One region of the Planococcus sp. 1R117A genome, then DNA from elsewhere that is predicted to be linked to it. Evidence: riboswitches for the same ligand, from Rfam matches in the RefSeq annotation. Region 1 holds a riboswitch; the other holds the start of a gene.
The links. A riboswitch is a leader RNA that binds a small molecule or an ion and turns the genes downstream of it on or off. The one in region 1 is predicted to bind cobalamin.
Positions count from the first base shown of each region.

Region 1 (7,953 bases):
TGTTCACCTTGCTGCGTAGCAGCGACCAAACAGCTGTCAGTCGAAGTTCCGGTCGCTAACGTATTTGTCAGCAGATCCATTACGCCTTCAAGATGAAGCGCTTTTGTTTTGGCTTCCGTAGCGGTAATCATCGCTTGGATAAAAGCTTCATCCGATAATTTGCCATTGACCATAATCCACGTATTAATCGTGCCAACTTGCATGGCACGTTCAAGTGCCTTCGAGACATCCACTGCATTTCCAATTCCTGCAGTCACCGCAATGACGATGGAACCGAAAGAAGCCTTGTACTCCTTCACGATAGCATCCTGGGTTTGTACAGCCGTCATCATTCCGACAGTATCTGTAGGTTTAAAACCCAACTCTTCAATGAATCCTGTCATTTCCATCAAACTGTCATCGATATTATAATTCATGTCCACATGGCGATTAATGAATGTCCGGAACCAGCCGGCTCCGGCATTGATGACAGCTGAAGATACGGTTTTCAGAGGAACTTCACTTTGGTAAAGCACCATATTCGGCGAAACTGCAAAGTCTTCGGCACGGATTTCCCATTCTTCTGTCCGCCGCTTTATTCCCGGAAGCAGCGTGACTTGCGGTTTTGGAAGCTCTGGATGTGGATGGTTGCTAACCCGCGTCCGGTAGACGGCTTCAATATCCTGTTCCCGCACCACTTCGTGCGGCTCCCCCATACGGATAATCTTGCCATGGTCCAACAGCAGAAGTTGATCGCAATACATGGACGCAATATTGATGTCATGGAAAATCGACACAACTGTCAATTCTTTTTCAATCGCTTGTTTTTTAATGGTATCAAGCAGTTCTTTTTGATGATTGATGTCCAAATGATTGGTCGGTTCGTCGAGCAGCAGGATTTTAGCATTTTGGGCCAATGCCTGTGCCACAAAAACGCGCTGCTGCTCTCCCCCTGATAAGCGGTCGATTTGTGTAGTCTCGTAATGCGTGATGTTCATCAAGCGCATGGCTTCTGTTACAGCCGTTTCATCTTCTTCAGACCAGGAAGAAAACCAGCCGCTTTGATGCGGGTATCTTCCAAGCGATACCGTTTCACGGACCGTATGGGCAAATGCATGCGCATGAAGCTGTGGCAAAACGGCCATGTGCCTGGCGAGTTCTTTAGCCCCAAAATCAGTGATTGTCTTCTCTTCAATTTCAATTTTTCCGCTCTTTAAAGGCAGCACCCCGCTGATTAATTTCATCATCGTGGATTTCCCGCTGCCGTTCGGCCCTAAAATCCCAAGCATCGAGCCTTTGGAAACTTGGAAAGAAACATCATCGACGATGTTCTTATCTCCGTATCCGCCAACCAACTCTGTTATTTTCAACATATCAAGCCACTCCTTTCCGCTGCCGGAAAAAGATAAACGCAAAAACCGGTGCCCCGATAAATGCGGTAATTACCCCAATTGGCAATTCTGTCGGTGAAATGATCGTCCGGGACACCAAATCACAGATGATCAATAACGCAGCACCGTTGATAAAAGACAGCGGCAATACATGCCGATGATCCGAACCCCATACGAGCCGGGTCATATGTGGCACGACCAAGCCAACAAAGCCGATCGTTCCCGAAACCGCTACAGCCGCTCCGGTCAGAACGGATCCGCTGATAAGAATCATCATTTTCCTTTTTTTCACGTCGACTCCCAAATGCTGTGCCCGTTCTTCCCCGAACAGCATGGCATTCAACTCACGCCGGTTCAGCCAAAGCAAGAAGGATCCGATGAGGATAAACGGCAAGGCCATTTGAACATAGGGCCAGCCTCGCATCGATACACTGCCAAGAAGCCAGCCGATGATTTGGCGAAGCTCTTCTCCCGTCAGCGCTATCATCAAGGAGATGACAGAGCCGAGAAACGAACTGAAAATGATTCCTGTCAAAATGACAGTTTCCATTTTCATGGAACGATCGACCAATTTCGCAAAACTCATTACTGCAAACATCGTCAACAATGCACCCAGCATGCTCATCACCGGCAAAGTATAATTCCCTAAAAACGGGACCGAAATGCCGAAAAAGAGCGTCATCACAGCGCCGACTGAGGCACCGGATGACACTCCTAAAGTGTAAGGATCGGCCAGCGGGTTTTTAAGCAAGCCTTGGAATGCTGCACCGGCAATTGCCAGCGCTGCACCGACTAAACCTGCCAAAACCACGCGCGGCATCCGGATATTCCACAAAATATTGGCAGCTGTTTCATCCGACTCGGGGTTCCACAGCACTTCCGGCGAAATGGAAACCGTGCCGACCGTTACTCCCAGCAGGACAGCCCCTCCCAATAGAATGAAAGAGACGATATAAGCCAGGCTGTTTTTACTCACTGAAAACCTCAGGATAAACAGCTTGAGCCATTTCCATCAAACCTTCTGTCAATCTCGGGCCAGAACGGGTAACTTTATCCGAATCAACATTATAAACCGCATCTTCTTTCACTGCCGTAACATCGGCAAAGCCACTGCGGGCCTTGATTTTTTCAACCGCATCCGGCACGTAAGCACCTTCGGTCGACACAATCACATCCGGATTGGCTTCGACAATTGCTTCCGGGTCCATGCTGACCCATCCTTCCAGCTCACCAGCCGCATTTTCCGCGTTGATGATGTCCAGCATTTCATCCATGAACGTTCCGCTGCCGGTTGTATAAATTTCCGGATTGCTGCCTACTTCAACAAATACTTTTTTTGGTTCTTTGATTTTGCTCGCTTGTTCTTCGATTTCTTCTACTTGTGCTTCCATTTCAGAAACGAGTGCATCCGCTTCTTGCATTGTACCGGTTGCTTGTCCAATAATCGTCATTGTGTCATATACTTCGTCAAAACTTTGGGCTTCCTGGACAACGTATACTTTAATGCCGGCATCACGCAATTGCTGAAGTCCAGCCTCACCGACGCCTACACCTGATTCATGGGCCAATACCAAGTCCGGCTGCAAGCTGATGATTTTTTCAACATTGAATTCCTGCCCGCCGATTTTCTCGACAGTTGCCGCTTCTTCCGGATAATTATCAAAATCGGATACCCCGACCATTTTTTCTCCCAATCCGAGTTCGTAAGCGATTTCTGTATTTGACGGCACCATGGAAACGATCGCTTTCGGTTCTTCTTCGATTACGATTTCTTCTCCCATTGCATCCTTCATCGTTACCGGAAATTCAGCTTCCGCTACTTCCTTTGGCGGATCTGTCGGTGTTTCCGCATTCTCTCCTGTCGGTGCTTCTTGCCCGCCACAACCTGCGAGCAGCATTGCTGCCATCCCTGCACTTGCTCCAAACTTCCAAAACTTCTTCATCTCGACATCCCCTTTTATCAAATAAAAAATCTCCCGCAGACACTGCGAGAGATTGAAAGGACGACATAAAAAACGTGTGCATCCAGCCGGTCCTCGCAGGCTTAGTGGGTGTTGTCATAAAGGCAGGTCTCCTGGCTTGTGATCATGGCGTACTGCACCTTCCCAAAGCGTTGCTTCAGTGGCTGTTGGCAGATTGCTCTCACTTACAGTGGCGGGACCGCGCCGGAATCGAACCGGCTTCCCTTTTAACTCATGTTCTTAGACATAAGCACCTTTATGATTGAATTATTAAGTTTCTTAATAAGTTAATTATACACAAAATTCTTTCTGTGTCTCTTACATTTTGTCAGGAGCGGAAACTCCAACTAATTTCAGCGCATTAGCTAAAGTAGTTTTAACAGCTGTGATCAGCGCAAGGCGCGCAGCAGTCAGTTCCGCGTTCGAAGCATCCAATACTTTATTGGCATTATAGAAGCTGTGGAAATGAGCTGCCAATTCCTGAATATAGGTAGTGACGCGATGCGGTGCGCGTTGTTTCGCAGCATCTGCCACCACTTGCGGGAAATCACCGATTTTTTTCAGGACATCGATTTCTTTTTCCGAAGTCAGCAGATCTAAATTATCTGTAGAAGCTAAGAATCCTAGCTCTTCCGCTTGGCGCAAAATCGAACAGATGCGCGCATGGGCATATTGTGAATAATAAACCGGGTTTTCGTTGGACTGCGATACAGCCAGATCCAAGTCAAAGTCCATATGGGAATCACCTGAACGCATAGCGAAGAAATAACGCACTGCATCCAAGCCGACCAATTCAACCAGTTCACGCATCGTTACTGCTTTCCCGGTACGTTTGCTCATTTTCATCTTTTCGCCGTCTTTGTACAGCTGGACCATTTGGATGATGCTCACTTCAAGCGTATCGCGGTCATAGCCAAGCGCTTCAATCGCCGCTTTCATGCGTGGGATATAACCGTGGTGGTCAGCTCCCCAGATGTTGATCAGCTTATCAAAACCGCGGGACAATTTGTCGTCATGATAAGCGATATCCGGCAGCATATATGTAAACGAACCGTCGTTCTTGATCAATACGCGGTCTTTGTCGTCACCGAATGTCGTCGAGCGGAACCAAGTTGCACCTTCTTCTTCGTAGATATGGCCGTTCTCGCGAAGCTTGTTCAGCGCAATTTCAATCTCGCCTTTTTCGTATAAAGAAGTTTCCGAGAACCATTCATCAAACTCAACGCGGAAATCAGCCAAGTCTTGCTGCAATTTCGCCAGTTCCACTTTCAAGCCATGCTTGCGGAACGCTTCAAAACGTTCTTCTTTTGTCATCGAGACAAATTTATCGCCATGCTCTTTCACAAGATCTGCAGCGATGTCTTTGATGTCCTGGCCGCGGTAGCCGTCTTCCGGCATGTTCAGCGGTTCGCCGAGTGCTTCAAAATAACGCGCTTCGATGGACAGCGCCAAATTATTGATTTGGTTCCCGGCATCATTGATATAGTATTCACGTGACACATCGTAACCCGCAACATCCAATACGTTGCATAGTGAATCACCGACTGATGCACCGCGGGCATGCCCAAGATGAAGGTCGCCTGTCGGGTTGGCAGACACGAATTCGACTTGAATCCGCTCGCCTCCGCCTGAATTGGTGCGGCCATAATCTTCTTTTTGCTCCAGGACGGTTTTCACTACGTCCAGCAGATAATCTTTTTTGATCGTGATGTTAATAAATCCAGGTCCGGCAATATCCACTTTTTCGATATTCGCTGTTTCTTTGTCAAGATTTCCGACAATCGCTTCTGCAATGACACGCGGCGCTTTTTTCGCTACACGCGCTAATTGCATCGCAATGTTTGTGGCGTAATCGCCGTTCGCTTTGTCTTTCGGTGATTCCAGGTAAACTTCGACTGGTTCGGGCGTCAATTCCGCTTTTTGAACCGCTTCACTGATTGCCAGTTTAATGGCGTGCTGTACTTTTTCTACTGCATTCATTTTTGACCCTCCATAAATTGGATTTCCATTTCATATTCTCCGACGTGAGCAGAGCCCATTGCCAGATCGTAACGGACTTTAAAGCGTGTATCGCTGATCGTCAGCTCATGAGCTTTTGTCGTCAGCATAAAAGTGCCTTGCTCATTTGTTAAATTTCCTGTCTGTTCTTTATGTAATAAAAACGGTAGCCGCATCTGCAGGGCGCCGCTTCTCATAATCACTGCTTCGTTTTCACTGAGCTTTACTGTGGTTCGAATCAACAGCTCTTCCAGCTGCTCCTCATACTGCAAGTAGCGCCGATCGTTTTTTATTGTCAGCGTGCCGTGTGACCACAACTCCATCAGCTGTTCTTCTGTGTCTGGCTGACGGATAATCGTCGTGAGTTTTATTTTCACAGCTTTTTGCATTCCGCCGCCTCCTTTATGTAATAGCAATAGCCTTTTTATTATAGCCCGATTCAAGGTTCCATTTCAATTTAAGTTTCATTTTATGCTCTGAAGAGACGGTATTGAAATTTGGCCAGACAAAAAAACCACCCATTAGGAGTGGTTGCAAGAAGTCATTTTCATTTGATATACGTTTTCACAAAAGAAGGACGTGGAAAGATATTCGGCTTCTTATCGATTCCTTCAGACGTTCCCCGCTTCGCATGAGCGTGGCCGTAAGCCTGTGATTGCTGCCAGTCCGTAAACGACTTCTCGTCTTTCCATAAAGTCAGGATGATATACGTATCCGATTGGACAGGGCGCAACACGCGGATGGCCGCAAAGCCGGGCTCTTTCTCGACCATGCCCGCTCTATTTTGGAAACGCGATTCAAATAGCTCACGGCCTTCATCCGTTACCGGAATATTATTGAATACGGCATAATAGCCGTCGTTGATGTCACCGACAGCATTCAATACCTGATACGCTTCAAATCCCTGCAAAGGAGCTCCGCCTTCTGATTCATAAAGCAAAACCGATTCCTCGCCGTCCACCAAGTACACCAGCCGCGCATTCGCCATAGCGGCCAGGATTGCCACGCCTTGGTCCCTATGACCAGTCCATTTGTATAATTCCATTGTCAGCACCTCTTCCAGTTAATGATTCATTCTTATCTTACCGTTTTTAATGGAGAGATTCTATTTTCGGTGCGCTATGGTCAATTATTGCGGTTCTATGATCACTCGGTGGAGTTCTATAATCAGTTTTCGTGGATCTATGATTACTCAACGTATTTCCATGATCATTCGGCCTGTTTCAGATGATTTTTCAGCACCAAAAAGTTAAAGCCGGCCTGGAAAATTCCAGACCGGCTTTTTTATTAAAGATTGGCGGAAAAGCGTTTCCGCTTTTCTTATTGTCCAGCTGCAACGGCCAGGTTCTCGGGTCATAAGTCAACCCAGCTGTGTGGCAAAAAGCGCCACTTCGCTGGTTCGTCTTATGCCAGTCGAACCTAAATGGCCGTTTCCGCTTTTCTTATTGTCCAGCTTCGGCGATCAAACCTTCGGGTCATAAGCCGTTCCGACTGTGTGATAAAGTGCACCACTTCGTCGGCCCGTCTTATGCCCGTCAGGTTTCGCACGATCGCCTCCGCTTTTCTTATTTCACCCAGCCCAAAATCATTTCGCGAATCAATTTGCTTGCCGTATTGGCAGTTTGATCCGAATGATCATAAACTGGACATACTTCAACAAGGTCGAAACCGACAACGTTGATATCCGATGCTGCGATTGCGTGGATCGACGCGAGCAGCTCACGCGAAGTAATGCCGCCTGCATCAACCGTGCCTGTTCCAGGCGCATGCGCCGGGTCCAGAACATCGATGTCGATCGTAACATATACCGGGCGTCCAGCTAATGTCGGCAGGACTTCTTTCAACGGCTCCAGCACTTCGAATTTCGAGATGTACATGCCTTGCTCTTTTGCCCACTCAAATTCTTCTTTCATGCCGGAACGGATGCCGAACGAGTAGACATTCGTTGGTCCAATATGATCGGCAATTTTGCGGATTGGTGTGGAATGCGAATATTCTTCGCCTTCGTAGTTTTCGCGAAGGTCAGTATGCGCATCAAAATGAATGATCGCCAAATCGTCGTATTTGCTGGCAACGGCTCTCATGACCGGCAATGACACCAAATGCTCACCGCCCATGCCCATCGGAATTTTGCCATCGGCAAGAAGTGTATGGACATAGGTTTCTATTTCAAGCAGGGATTTTTCCGGATTGCCGAACGGCAAGGGGATGTCGCCTGCGTCGAAGAATTTCACATCGTCGAGCTCCCGGTCCAGATACGGGCTGTACTCTTCCAAACCGATAGATACTTCACGGATTTTGTTTGGGCCGAAACGTGAACCTGGGCGGTAACTTACCGTCCAGTCCATCGGCATTCCGTATAGCACTGCTTTGGATTCTTCGTAATTCGGATGGCTTTTGATGAAAACTTTACCTGAATATGTCTCGTCAAATCTCATCGTTTATTCGCCTGCCATATCTTTCACGAATTTTGGCAATACGAATGCTGCATTGTGCAATTCTTTCGTATAATACTTAGTTTCGATATCATGGAAACGCTCAGCCGGCACTTCCAATGGATTGTATTTTTTCGAACCGATTGTGAATGCCCACAGACCGCTCGGGTAAGTCGGGATATTCGCCAA
Region 1 covers NZ_JBPRLO010000001.1:392,291-400,243, forward strand. Annotated here, with positions in the region: gene ACSFXN_RS01700 (adenosylcobinamide amidohydrolase) at 1-1,352, opposite strand, end outside; gene ACSFXN_RS01705 (FecCD family ABC transporter permease) at 1,354-2,331, opposite strand; gene ACSFXN_RS01710 (ABC transporter substrate-binding protein) at 2,339-3,313, opposite strand; cobalamin riboswitch at 3,418-3,604, opposite strand; gene argS (arginine--tRNA ligase) at 3,650-5,311, opposite strand; gene ACSFXN_RS01720 (DUF1934 domain-containing protein) at 5,308-5,718, opposite strand; gene ACSFXN_RS01725 (antibiotic biosynthesis monooxygenase family protein) at 5,877-6,374, opposite strand; gene speB (agmatinase) at 6,895-7,767, opposite strand; gene speE (spermidine synthase) at 7,771-7,953, opposite strand, start outside.

Region 2 (7,953 bases), 570 kb from region 1:
CATATTTTTTCGGCAATTTTCCACCAGTTGCCTGATTTCACAGTTTATATACAGCATTAATCATTTGATTTTAAAGGAGAAAAGAACATGCAGTTATGGGAATTAGTTGTTGCAATGATATTAGGGATTGTTGAAGGGCTGACAGAATTTGCTCCGGTTTCTTCAACGGGTCACATGATCATCGTCGATGACATTTGGCTACAGTCAAAAGAGCTGTACACAGAGCCGGTAGCGAATACATTTAAAGTAGTCATTCAATTAGGTTCAATTTTAGCGGTAGTCATCGTTTTTAAAGACCGATTTAAAGATTTGCTTGGACTGGATAGAAAAGCGACAGCAGGAAAAAAGCAGCGCCTTAGTTTAACAAAAGTGATTGTTGGATTAATCCCTGCCGGCGTACTGGGACTGTTATTTGAAGATTACATAGATGAGTATTTGTTTTCTGTAGAAACGGTCGTGATCGGACTTGTTGTTGGAGCGATTCTCATGTTGATCGCAGATTTTGTCACGAAAAAGAAGCCTCATCATACTGAAACGGTTGATAAAATGACATACAAGCAAGCATTAGGTATGGGTCTTTTCCAATGTCTTGGACTATGGCCTGGATTCTCGCGTTCCGGTTCTACAATTTCCGGAGGTGTTTTGCTGAGAATGAGCCACCATTCGGCAGCTGACTTTACGTTCATCATGGCGGTGCCGATCATGCTTGGCGCCAGCGGTTTGTCACTGATTAAAAACTGGCAATATTTCACGATGGACGCGTTGCCGTTCTTTACTGTCGGCTTTGTCAGTGCCTTCATCGTCGCGCTGGTCGTCGTTAAATTTTTCCTGAAATTGATCGACAAAATCAAATTGGTGCCTTTTGCGATTTACCGCCTGGTGCTTGCAGCATTGATTTATATATTCTTTCTGTAAGGGCTGCCGGACAACAGTCCTCTACGGCTCAAAAAAACCTAATCTTCTCTTTGAGAAGGTTAGGTTTTTTATTGCGAAAAAGTTGAAGAAGCCCTTTCCTATGTGGAGAAAACAGCTCGCTTTTCCTTTCATATAAAATTTTTGAAAATTCTTTCAATTAAGCACATAGTTGTCTATAATGAATTCAATCAACCAACTGAATGTCTATTCATTACTAAAAGCCAACCAGTAGTATTTTCAGCTAAGAAATTTTTTGTTTACTGAAAACTATAATGTATAGGGAGGTTTTTGAATGTCTACAGTTCAAAGCACTGAAAAATCAGTACCTGCTATACCACGTACGTTGAAAGAGAAAGCCAAAATGGTCGGACCGGGATTTGTAACCGCTGCAACAGGAGTGGGGACCGGCGATTTGATTGCGGCTCTTGTCGCTGGAGCGGCTTTTGGCATGACCCTTGGATGGGCTATTCTGCTCGGCTCTTTGTTCAAGTTTTACTTTACAGAAGGAATGGGACGGTGGCAGCTGGCAACAGGAAAGACCATTCTGGAAGGCTGGCATTCGCTTGGAAAGTGGGCAACGGGTTATTTCGGCGTCTATTCCATCATTTGGGGATTCAGTTACGGGGCAGCTGCCATGTCGACGAGCGCCCTCATGATGGTAACCATGTTTCCCATTATGCCTCTATGGGCTTGGGCAGTCATTCATGGATTAGCCGGTCTTGCACTGGTGCTGTTCGGCCATTATGAACTTTTTGAAAAAGTGATGACCCTTATGGTCGGTCTTATGTTTGTTACGGTTGTCGGGTCAGCGGTAATTCTTCTTCCGGATATCGGAAATATCGTGAGCGGTTTTGTTCCACGAACCGGCGGCAGTTCGCTGCTGCTTGTTTTAGGGCTGCTCGGCGGTGTGGGTGGAACGATTACGATGGCGTCGTACGGCTATTGGATCCGCGAAAAAAATTGGGTGGGCAAATCCTGGATTCCGATGATGAGAGTGGATTCCGCTACCGGCTACATCATTACAGCGATTTTCACCTTATCTCTACTAGTCGTCGGAGCGGAATTCCTGTTCGGTACCGGCATTGAAATTAATGGAGAAGAAGGGTTAGTGGCATTATCCGGTCTATATAGCGATCAATTTGGTTCTTTTGCCCGCTGGCTGTTCTTGATCGGCGCCTGGTCTGCCGCATTTTCATCCTTATTGGGTGTTTGGAACGGCGTGCCTTACCTGTTTGCTGACTTTGTCCGGATGGTGCGCAAAAAGGGGACAGATTCTGATGAGCCGGTTTCTAAGAAAGATCCGGCATACCGTTTTTACCTTCTATGGCTAACATTCCCACCGATGCTGCTGCTGTTTTTCGGCCAGCCGGTGCTTCTTGTTATCTTATATGGTGCGCTCGGCGCTTTGTTCATGCCGTTTCTAGCAATCAGCCTAATGCTTCTGCTCAATTCGAAACGAGTGGACCCGGGATTCAAGAACGGCTGGGTCACCAATACCGTTTTAACAGCCTGTGTCATTGTCTTTGTTTACCTGGGGACCGTTGAGCTGCTTAAATTGTTTTAACTGAAAAACAGAATCTTGCCTCGAGTAGGGGTTTATAGATAGCGGGGGAGTAATTAAGAAGGTCCGAAAGCTGATATGGATGCTTTCGGACTTTTTTTGCATTTTTGCTCTGGATTATGGGCTTGTAAAAGAAAAAGATCTGGTTTATAGTTTATAAATACAGTATTTAGTAAATTGTATAAATAACAACACTATATGTAGTAAAACCAATAACAATGGTGCCTGAAAAGGCTTAATAGGGAATCCGATGAAAAACCGGAGCTGTACCCGCAACTGTAAGTGCTGACGAACTATGGCAATCCACTGTCCAATCAATGGACGGGAAGGACATAGTGTAGGAAGACGCATGAGCCAGGAGACCTGCCATCGTTATAAGTTAATGACCTTCTCCGGGAGCTGGGAGGTATAACGAAGGTACTCTGCGCGGAACACGGTCTTTTGCCGGTTTCCGCTGGATTATTTACGTTTATCCAACCCATCCTCTCGCCTGAGAAGATGGGTTTTTTGTTTGCCCAAATACCGACTGGAGGATGAAAGATGACACAGCAAATTACAGCAAGCAGATCGCGGACGATTCAGACCAAATTGGTGCTGCCGCCGGATACCAATCATATGGGAACGATTTTCGGCGGGACGGTGCTTAGCTTTATCGACGAAATTGCCGCCATTACGGCCATGAAACACAGCGGAAAAGCCGTGGTGACTGCCTCAATTGATACGGTGAATTTCCTGTCGTCCGCCCGGGTCGGCAATGTGCTGCTTCTGGAAGGGGTTGTGATTTCCACCGGACGGACTTCGATGGAAGTTTATGTGAAAGCGGAATGCCAAAACATTGAAACAGGGGAGAAAACTTTGACGACGACCGCCATCCTGACAATGGTGGCAGTAAGCGAAGATGGAAAACCGACGCCGGTTCCCGGTGTAGTTCCGGAAACGGAAAATGAGAAGCAGTTGTTCCAAAGTGCGCAAGAACGCAAGCAGCGCCGCATGAAAATCAATGAATTTGCAAAGGAGCTGGTTTGATATGAATACAACAATCCATTCGAAAACAGATGCAGTCACGAAAGCCTTATTGCGGGCGAGAGATGTCTATAAATTGGAGACAGCCGATATGCTTGAGAAAGTGGAAAGCATGGATGGGCCAGTTAAAGGGGAACAATCCCTGATTTATGCACTCAACCGCATCTCCATGGCAGAACCGGATTGGACATTCGTCGCGGCGGAACTTTATTTAAACGATTTATACGAAAAAGCTGCGAAAAATCGGGGTTTTCAGGCGGAACTGAAGTACGGGGATTTCTATGGGCTGGTGAAAACTCTTAGTGAAATCGGCATTTATTCAGGAGACTTGCTGAAGCGCTATTCGGAAGAAGAAATCGAAGTGCTCGGGAAAGAAATCAATGCGGAACGGGATTTTTTGTTTAATTACATCGGCTTGTTTTTACTCGCGGACCGCTATTTGGCAAAGGATTACGAGGGGAATTTGTATGAGCTGCCGCAGGAACGTTTTCTGGTCATTGCAATGACTTTGATGCAGAACGAGCCAAAAAACAAACGGCTGGATCTGGTGAAAGAAGCTTATTGGGCGATGAGCAATCTCTATATGACGGTTGCGACGCCGACGCTGTCCAATGCCGGCAAGAGCTTCGGCCAGCTGTCTTCCTGCTTTATCGATACGGTGGATGATTCGCTTGACGGCATTTACTTGAACAACTGGGACATCGCGCGCCTCAGCAAAGACGGCGGCGGCATCGGCGTCTATTACGGCAAAGTGCGGGCGCTCGGATCCGATATCAAAAAGTTCAAAGGCAACTCGTCCGGCGTCATTCCGTGGATCCGCTTGGTCAACGACACGGCGGTCAGCGTCGACCAGCTCGGACAGCGCCAAGGCGCCGTAGCGATTTACTTGGATGTGTTCCACAAAGACATCATGAACGGGTTCTTGGATTTGAAAACGAACAACGGCGACGAGCGCCGGAAAGCGCATGATATTTTCACAGGCGTTGCGATTCCGGATCTGTTCATGGAAAAACTGAAGGAAACCGACGACAGCGGCCGCAGCACCGGTGAATGGCATACATTCTGCCCGCATCAGGTAAAACAGATAATGGGCTGGAAAGACGAAGCGGGGACGGCGCTTGGACTGGAAGATTTCTATGACGAAAGCGACGTGAAGCATTTCACGGAGAAATACGAAGAAGCGCTTGCCAATCCTTTATTGCCAAGGAAGACCTACCGGGCGATGGACATCATGGCGCGCATCATGGTGTCGCAGCTTGAAACCGGCACGCCGTATATGTTCTACCGCGATGAAGTCAACCGCCAGAACCCGAACAAGCACCTGCGCGGCAAAGGGCACACGTCGATTTACTGCAGCAATTTGTGTACAGAAATAATGCAAAATATGTCAGCGACAACGATTATGAAAGAATACACCGATGAAGACGGCAACTTGGTGATGATCCGCAAACCGGGCGATTTTGTCGTCTGCAACTTGTCGTCGATCAACTTGCCGCGTGCGGTGAAAGCGGAAGTGTTGGAGCGGTTGATTCCAATCCAGATGCGCATGCTCGATAACGTCATCGACTTAAACACGATTTCCGTAGGCCAGGCCGATGCGACGAATAAAAAATATCGCGCGGTGGGGAGCGGAACTTTCGGATGGGCACATTTACTCGCGCTTGAAGGCATCCACTGGGAAACAGACGAAGCGGTGGCATTTGCCGATAAATTATACGAGGAAATTGCTTACCATACGATCCGCTCTTCGATGGAGCTCGCCAAGGAAAAAGGCGCTTACCGCGAATTTACCGGATCGGAATGGCATACCGGCGAATATTTTGAACGCAAAAATTACACCAGCGAACGCTGGAATGAACTGCAACAAGAAATCACAGAACACGGCGTCCGAAACGGCTGGATGATGGCAGTGGCGCCAAATTCATCGACTGCAAAAATCGGCGGCTCGACAGATGGCATCGACCCGCTTTATGCCGTTGAATACGCCGAAGAAAAGAAAAACTTCAAATTTAAAGTGACGGCACCGGATTTGGACCATAACACATACGATTACTACCGCCGCTCGCGCCACGTGCTCGACCAGAACTGGAGCATCCGCCAGAACGCGGCCCGCCAGCGCCATATCGACCAGTCAGTCAGCTTCAATTTCTATGTGCCGCATACCATCAAAGCGAAAGAATTGCTGGGGCTGCATTTTAAGGCATGGCAGCAGGGCCTGAAGACGACGTACTACGTGCGCAGCACATCCCAGGCCGAAATTGAAGAATGCGAAGCATGCCAAAGCTAAGGAGGAATCATTATGTCGATACACGCACCATTGCAAAAAATTAAGCTGCTCAATCCGGAGCAGCCGAATAAATCCACAGGCATCATCAACGGGGAATCGTCCGGTTTATTAAACTGGAACGATATCGCTTATCCGCAGATGTACGACTTGTACCAGACGCTGCTGGCGAACTTCTGGAAAGCGCAGGAAATCAATATGCAGGACGACATCAAGCAATGGGACCACTTGACGGACGTTGAACGCGACGTCTTTCTGCGCATCAATACGCAGCTGGCGTCGCTCGACAGCCTGCAGACACCAACGATGAGCCAGGTCATGGACTATGTCACCGATTCCAGCTTCAAGGCGATTTTTGCCGTCATTTCCCAGCAGGAAGCGGTCCATAACGAGTCATATTCGTATATCCTGAGTTCACTCGTGTCAATCAGCGAACAAAACGCCCGCTTCAACCAGGCGAAAAGCGATCCAATTGTGCGAAAGCGCAATGAACTGATTTTGGATGCTTACGAAGCGTTCCGACAAGACCCGACGCCGCAAAGTTTATTCCGCTTGAGCGTTAATTCGATCAACCTTGAAGGCATTTATTTCTACGCCGGCTTTGCTTTTTTCTATCACCTGGCGCGCCAGCAGAAAATGCTGAAGACGAGCACGATGATCAGCTACATCCAGCGCGATGAAATGCAGCATGCGTATTTCATTTCCCAGTTTATCCGCATCATGCTGACGGAAAATCCGGAGTTGAATACGGAGGAAAACATCCAATATGTGTACGGTGCGGTCAATCAGGCGGTCCAGCTGGAAAAAGAATGGGCACATCACATTCTGGCGGATATCCAGGGGCTGGACTTGGAAGAATTCGAGGGCTACGTCGAATACTTGGCCAATAAACGGCTGCGCCAGCTTGGGCTTGATAATCTATACGCAGAACAAAGCAACCCGATGCCGTGGATCCAGGTATTCGGCGATGACATGATGAACGACACGAAATCGGACTTTTTCGAGCAGAAATCCCGGACCTATTCGAAGGTGTCACAGTCGAATGGCTTTGACGAATTATGAACCGCGGATTGCCATCGTCTATGCATCTGTCACTGGGAATACGAAAGCGGTGGCGGAGATTTTACAGGAAATCTGCGCTGCCAAGGAGCTGGAAGTGGAGTTATGGCCAATAAACGGCTTTCCGCTTTCTAAACTCTCACGTTACGATGTGGTTTTGATTGGCACGTACACATGGGGCAATGGCGAGATTCCAAAAGAAATGCGCGGCTTGTTTGGAGAGTTTGAGCGCTTCGACCGTAAAGACATAGTGACAGCAGTTTTCGGAACCGGCGACAGCTTTTTCGCAGACTTCTGCGGAGCCGTCGACCGTTTCCGGGACATGCTGTATGTGCACACAGATTTGGCGGCTACCTTGAAAATCGAATTGGCGCCGCAGGAGAAGGATGCCGCACGCTGTGAGAAATTGATTGCCAGCGTCCTCACTAGGCTATCGGTGTTTTCCCTAAAAATAGAAGGGTATAATCCGTAGGGGAAGATAACTACTGAGGAGGTACTTGGATGATAGTGAATAAATGGTGGAAGCTGGGTGCAGCAGTCTTTTTATCCGCAGGCATGCTGGCGGCATGTGGAGGAAACAGTGGCGACTCAGAGAACGAGACAGAATCCGAAGTGAATGAAAACGAAAATGAAGGAAATGAAAACGAGTCAGGCGAGAACGAAGCCGATGAGGATGAAGATGACGAGAACAATTAATGTAGTTGAATAAATAGTTTTAAAGCAGATCGGTTGTTTTCAACCGGCCTGCTTTTTTGTTGAATAATGCCGTTTGAAAGTGGAGAAGTGGCGGGGGAATAAGATTTACTTGGTGAATATAGAACTTTATTTGCGATAAATGAGTTTTACTTGCGGAAAAGAAAGCATTACTTGCGATAAATGTTATTAACTTGCGGAAAACAGGGATTTACTTGCGTTTCAACAATTTCTTTTCCTCTTTTTCACTTTTTCTGATGCAGCAGAAACCCTTCCAATAAAAAAGCAGAATCCGCTGACAATCAGCAGACCCTGCGCTTCAATCTTAAACAATTAAACTCTCAAATTCTCAACAACCGCTGCAATGCCCATACCGCCGGCAATGCACAGAGTCACAACACCGTATTTCTTGCCGGTG
Region 2 covers NZ_JBPRLO010000001.1:964,548-972,500, reverse strand. Annotated here, with positions in the region: gene ACSFXN_RS04530 (undecaprenyl-diphosphate phosphatase) at 88-915, shown strand; gene ACSFXN_RS04525 (Nramp family divalent metal transporter) at 1,208-2,479, shown strand; cobalamin riboswitch at 2,679-2,861, shown strand; gene ACSFXN_RS04520 (acyl-CoA thioesterase) at 3,017-3,502, shown strand; gene ACSFXN_RS04515 (ribonucleoside-diphosphate reductase subunit alpha) at 3,504-5,786, shown strand; gene ACSFXN_RS04510 (ribonucleotide-diphosphate reductase subunit beta) at 5,799-6,845, shown strand; gene ACSFXN_RS04505 (flavodoxin domain-containing protein) at 6,826-7,314, shown strand; gene ACSFXN_RS04500 (hypothetical protein) at 7,344-7,538, shown strand; gene ACSFXN_RS04495 (thiolase family protein) at 7,869-7,953, opposite strand, start outside.
Region 2: another riboswitch for cobalamin. It lies ahead of ACSFXN_RS04520 (acyl-CoA thioesterase); the one in region 1 lies ahead of ACSFXN_RS01710 (ABC transporter substrate-binding protein).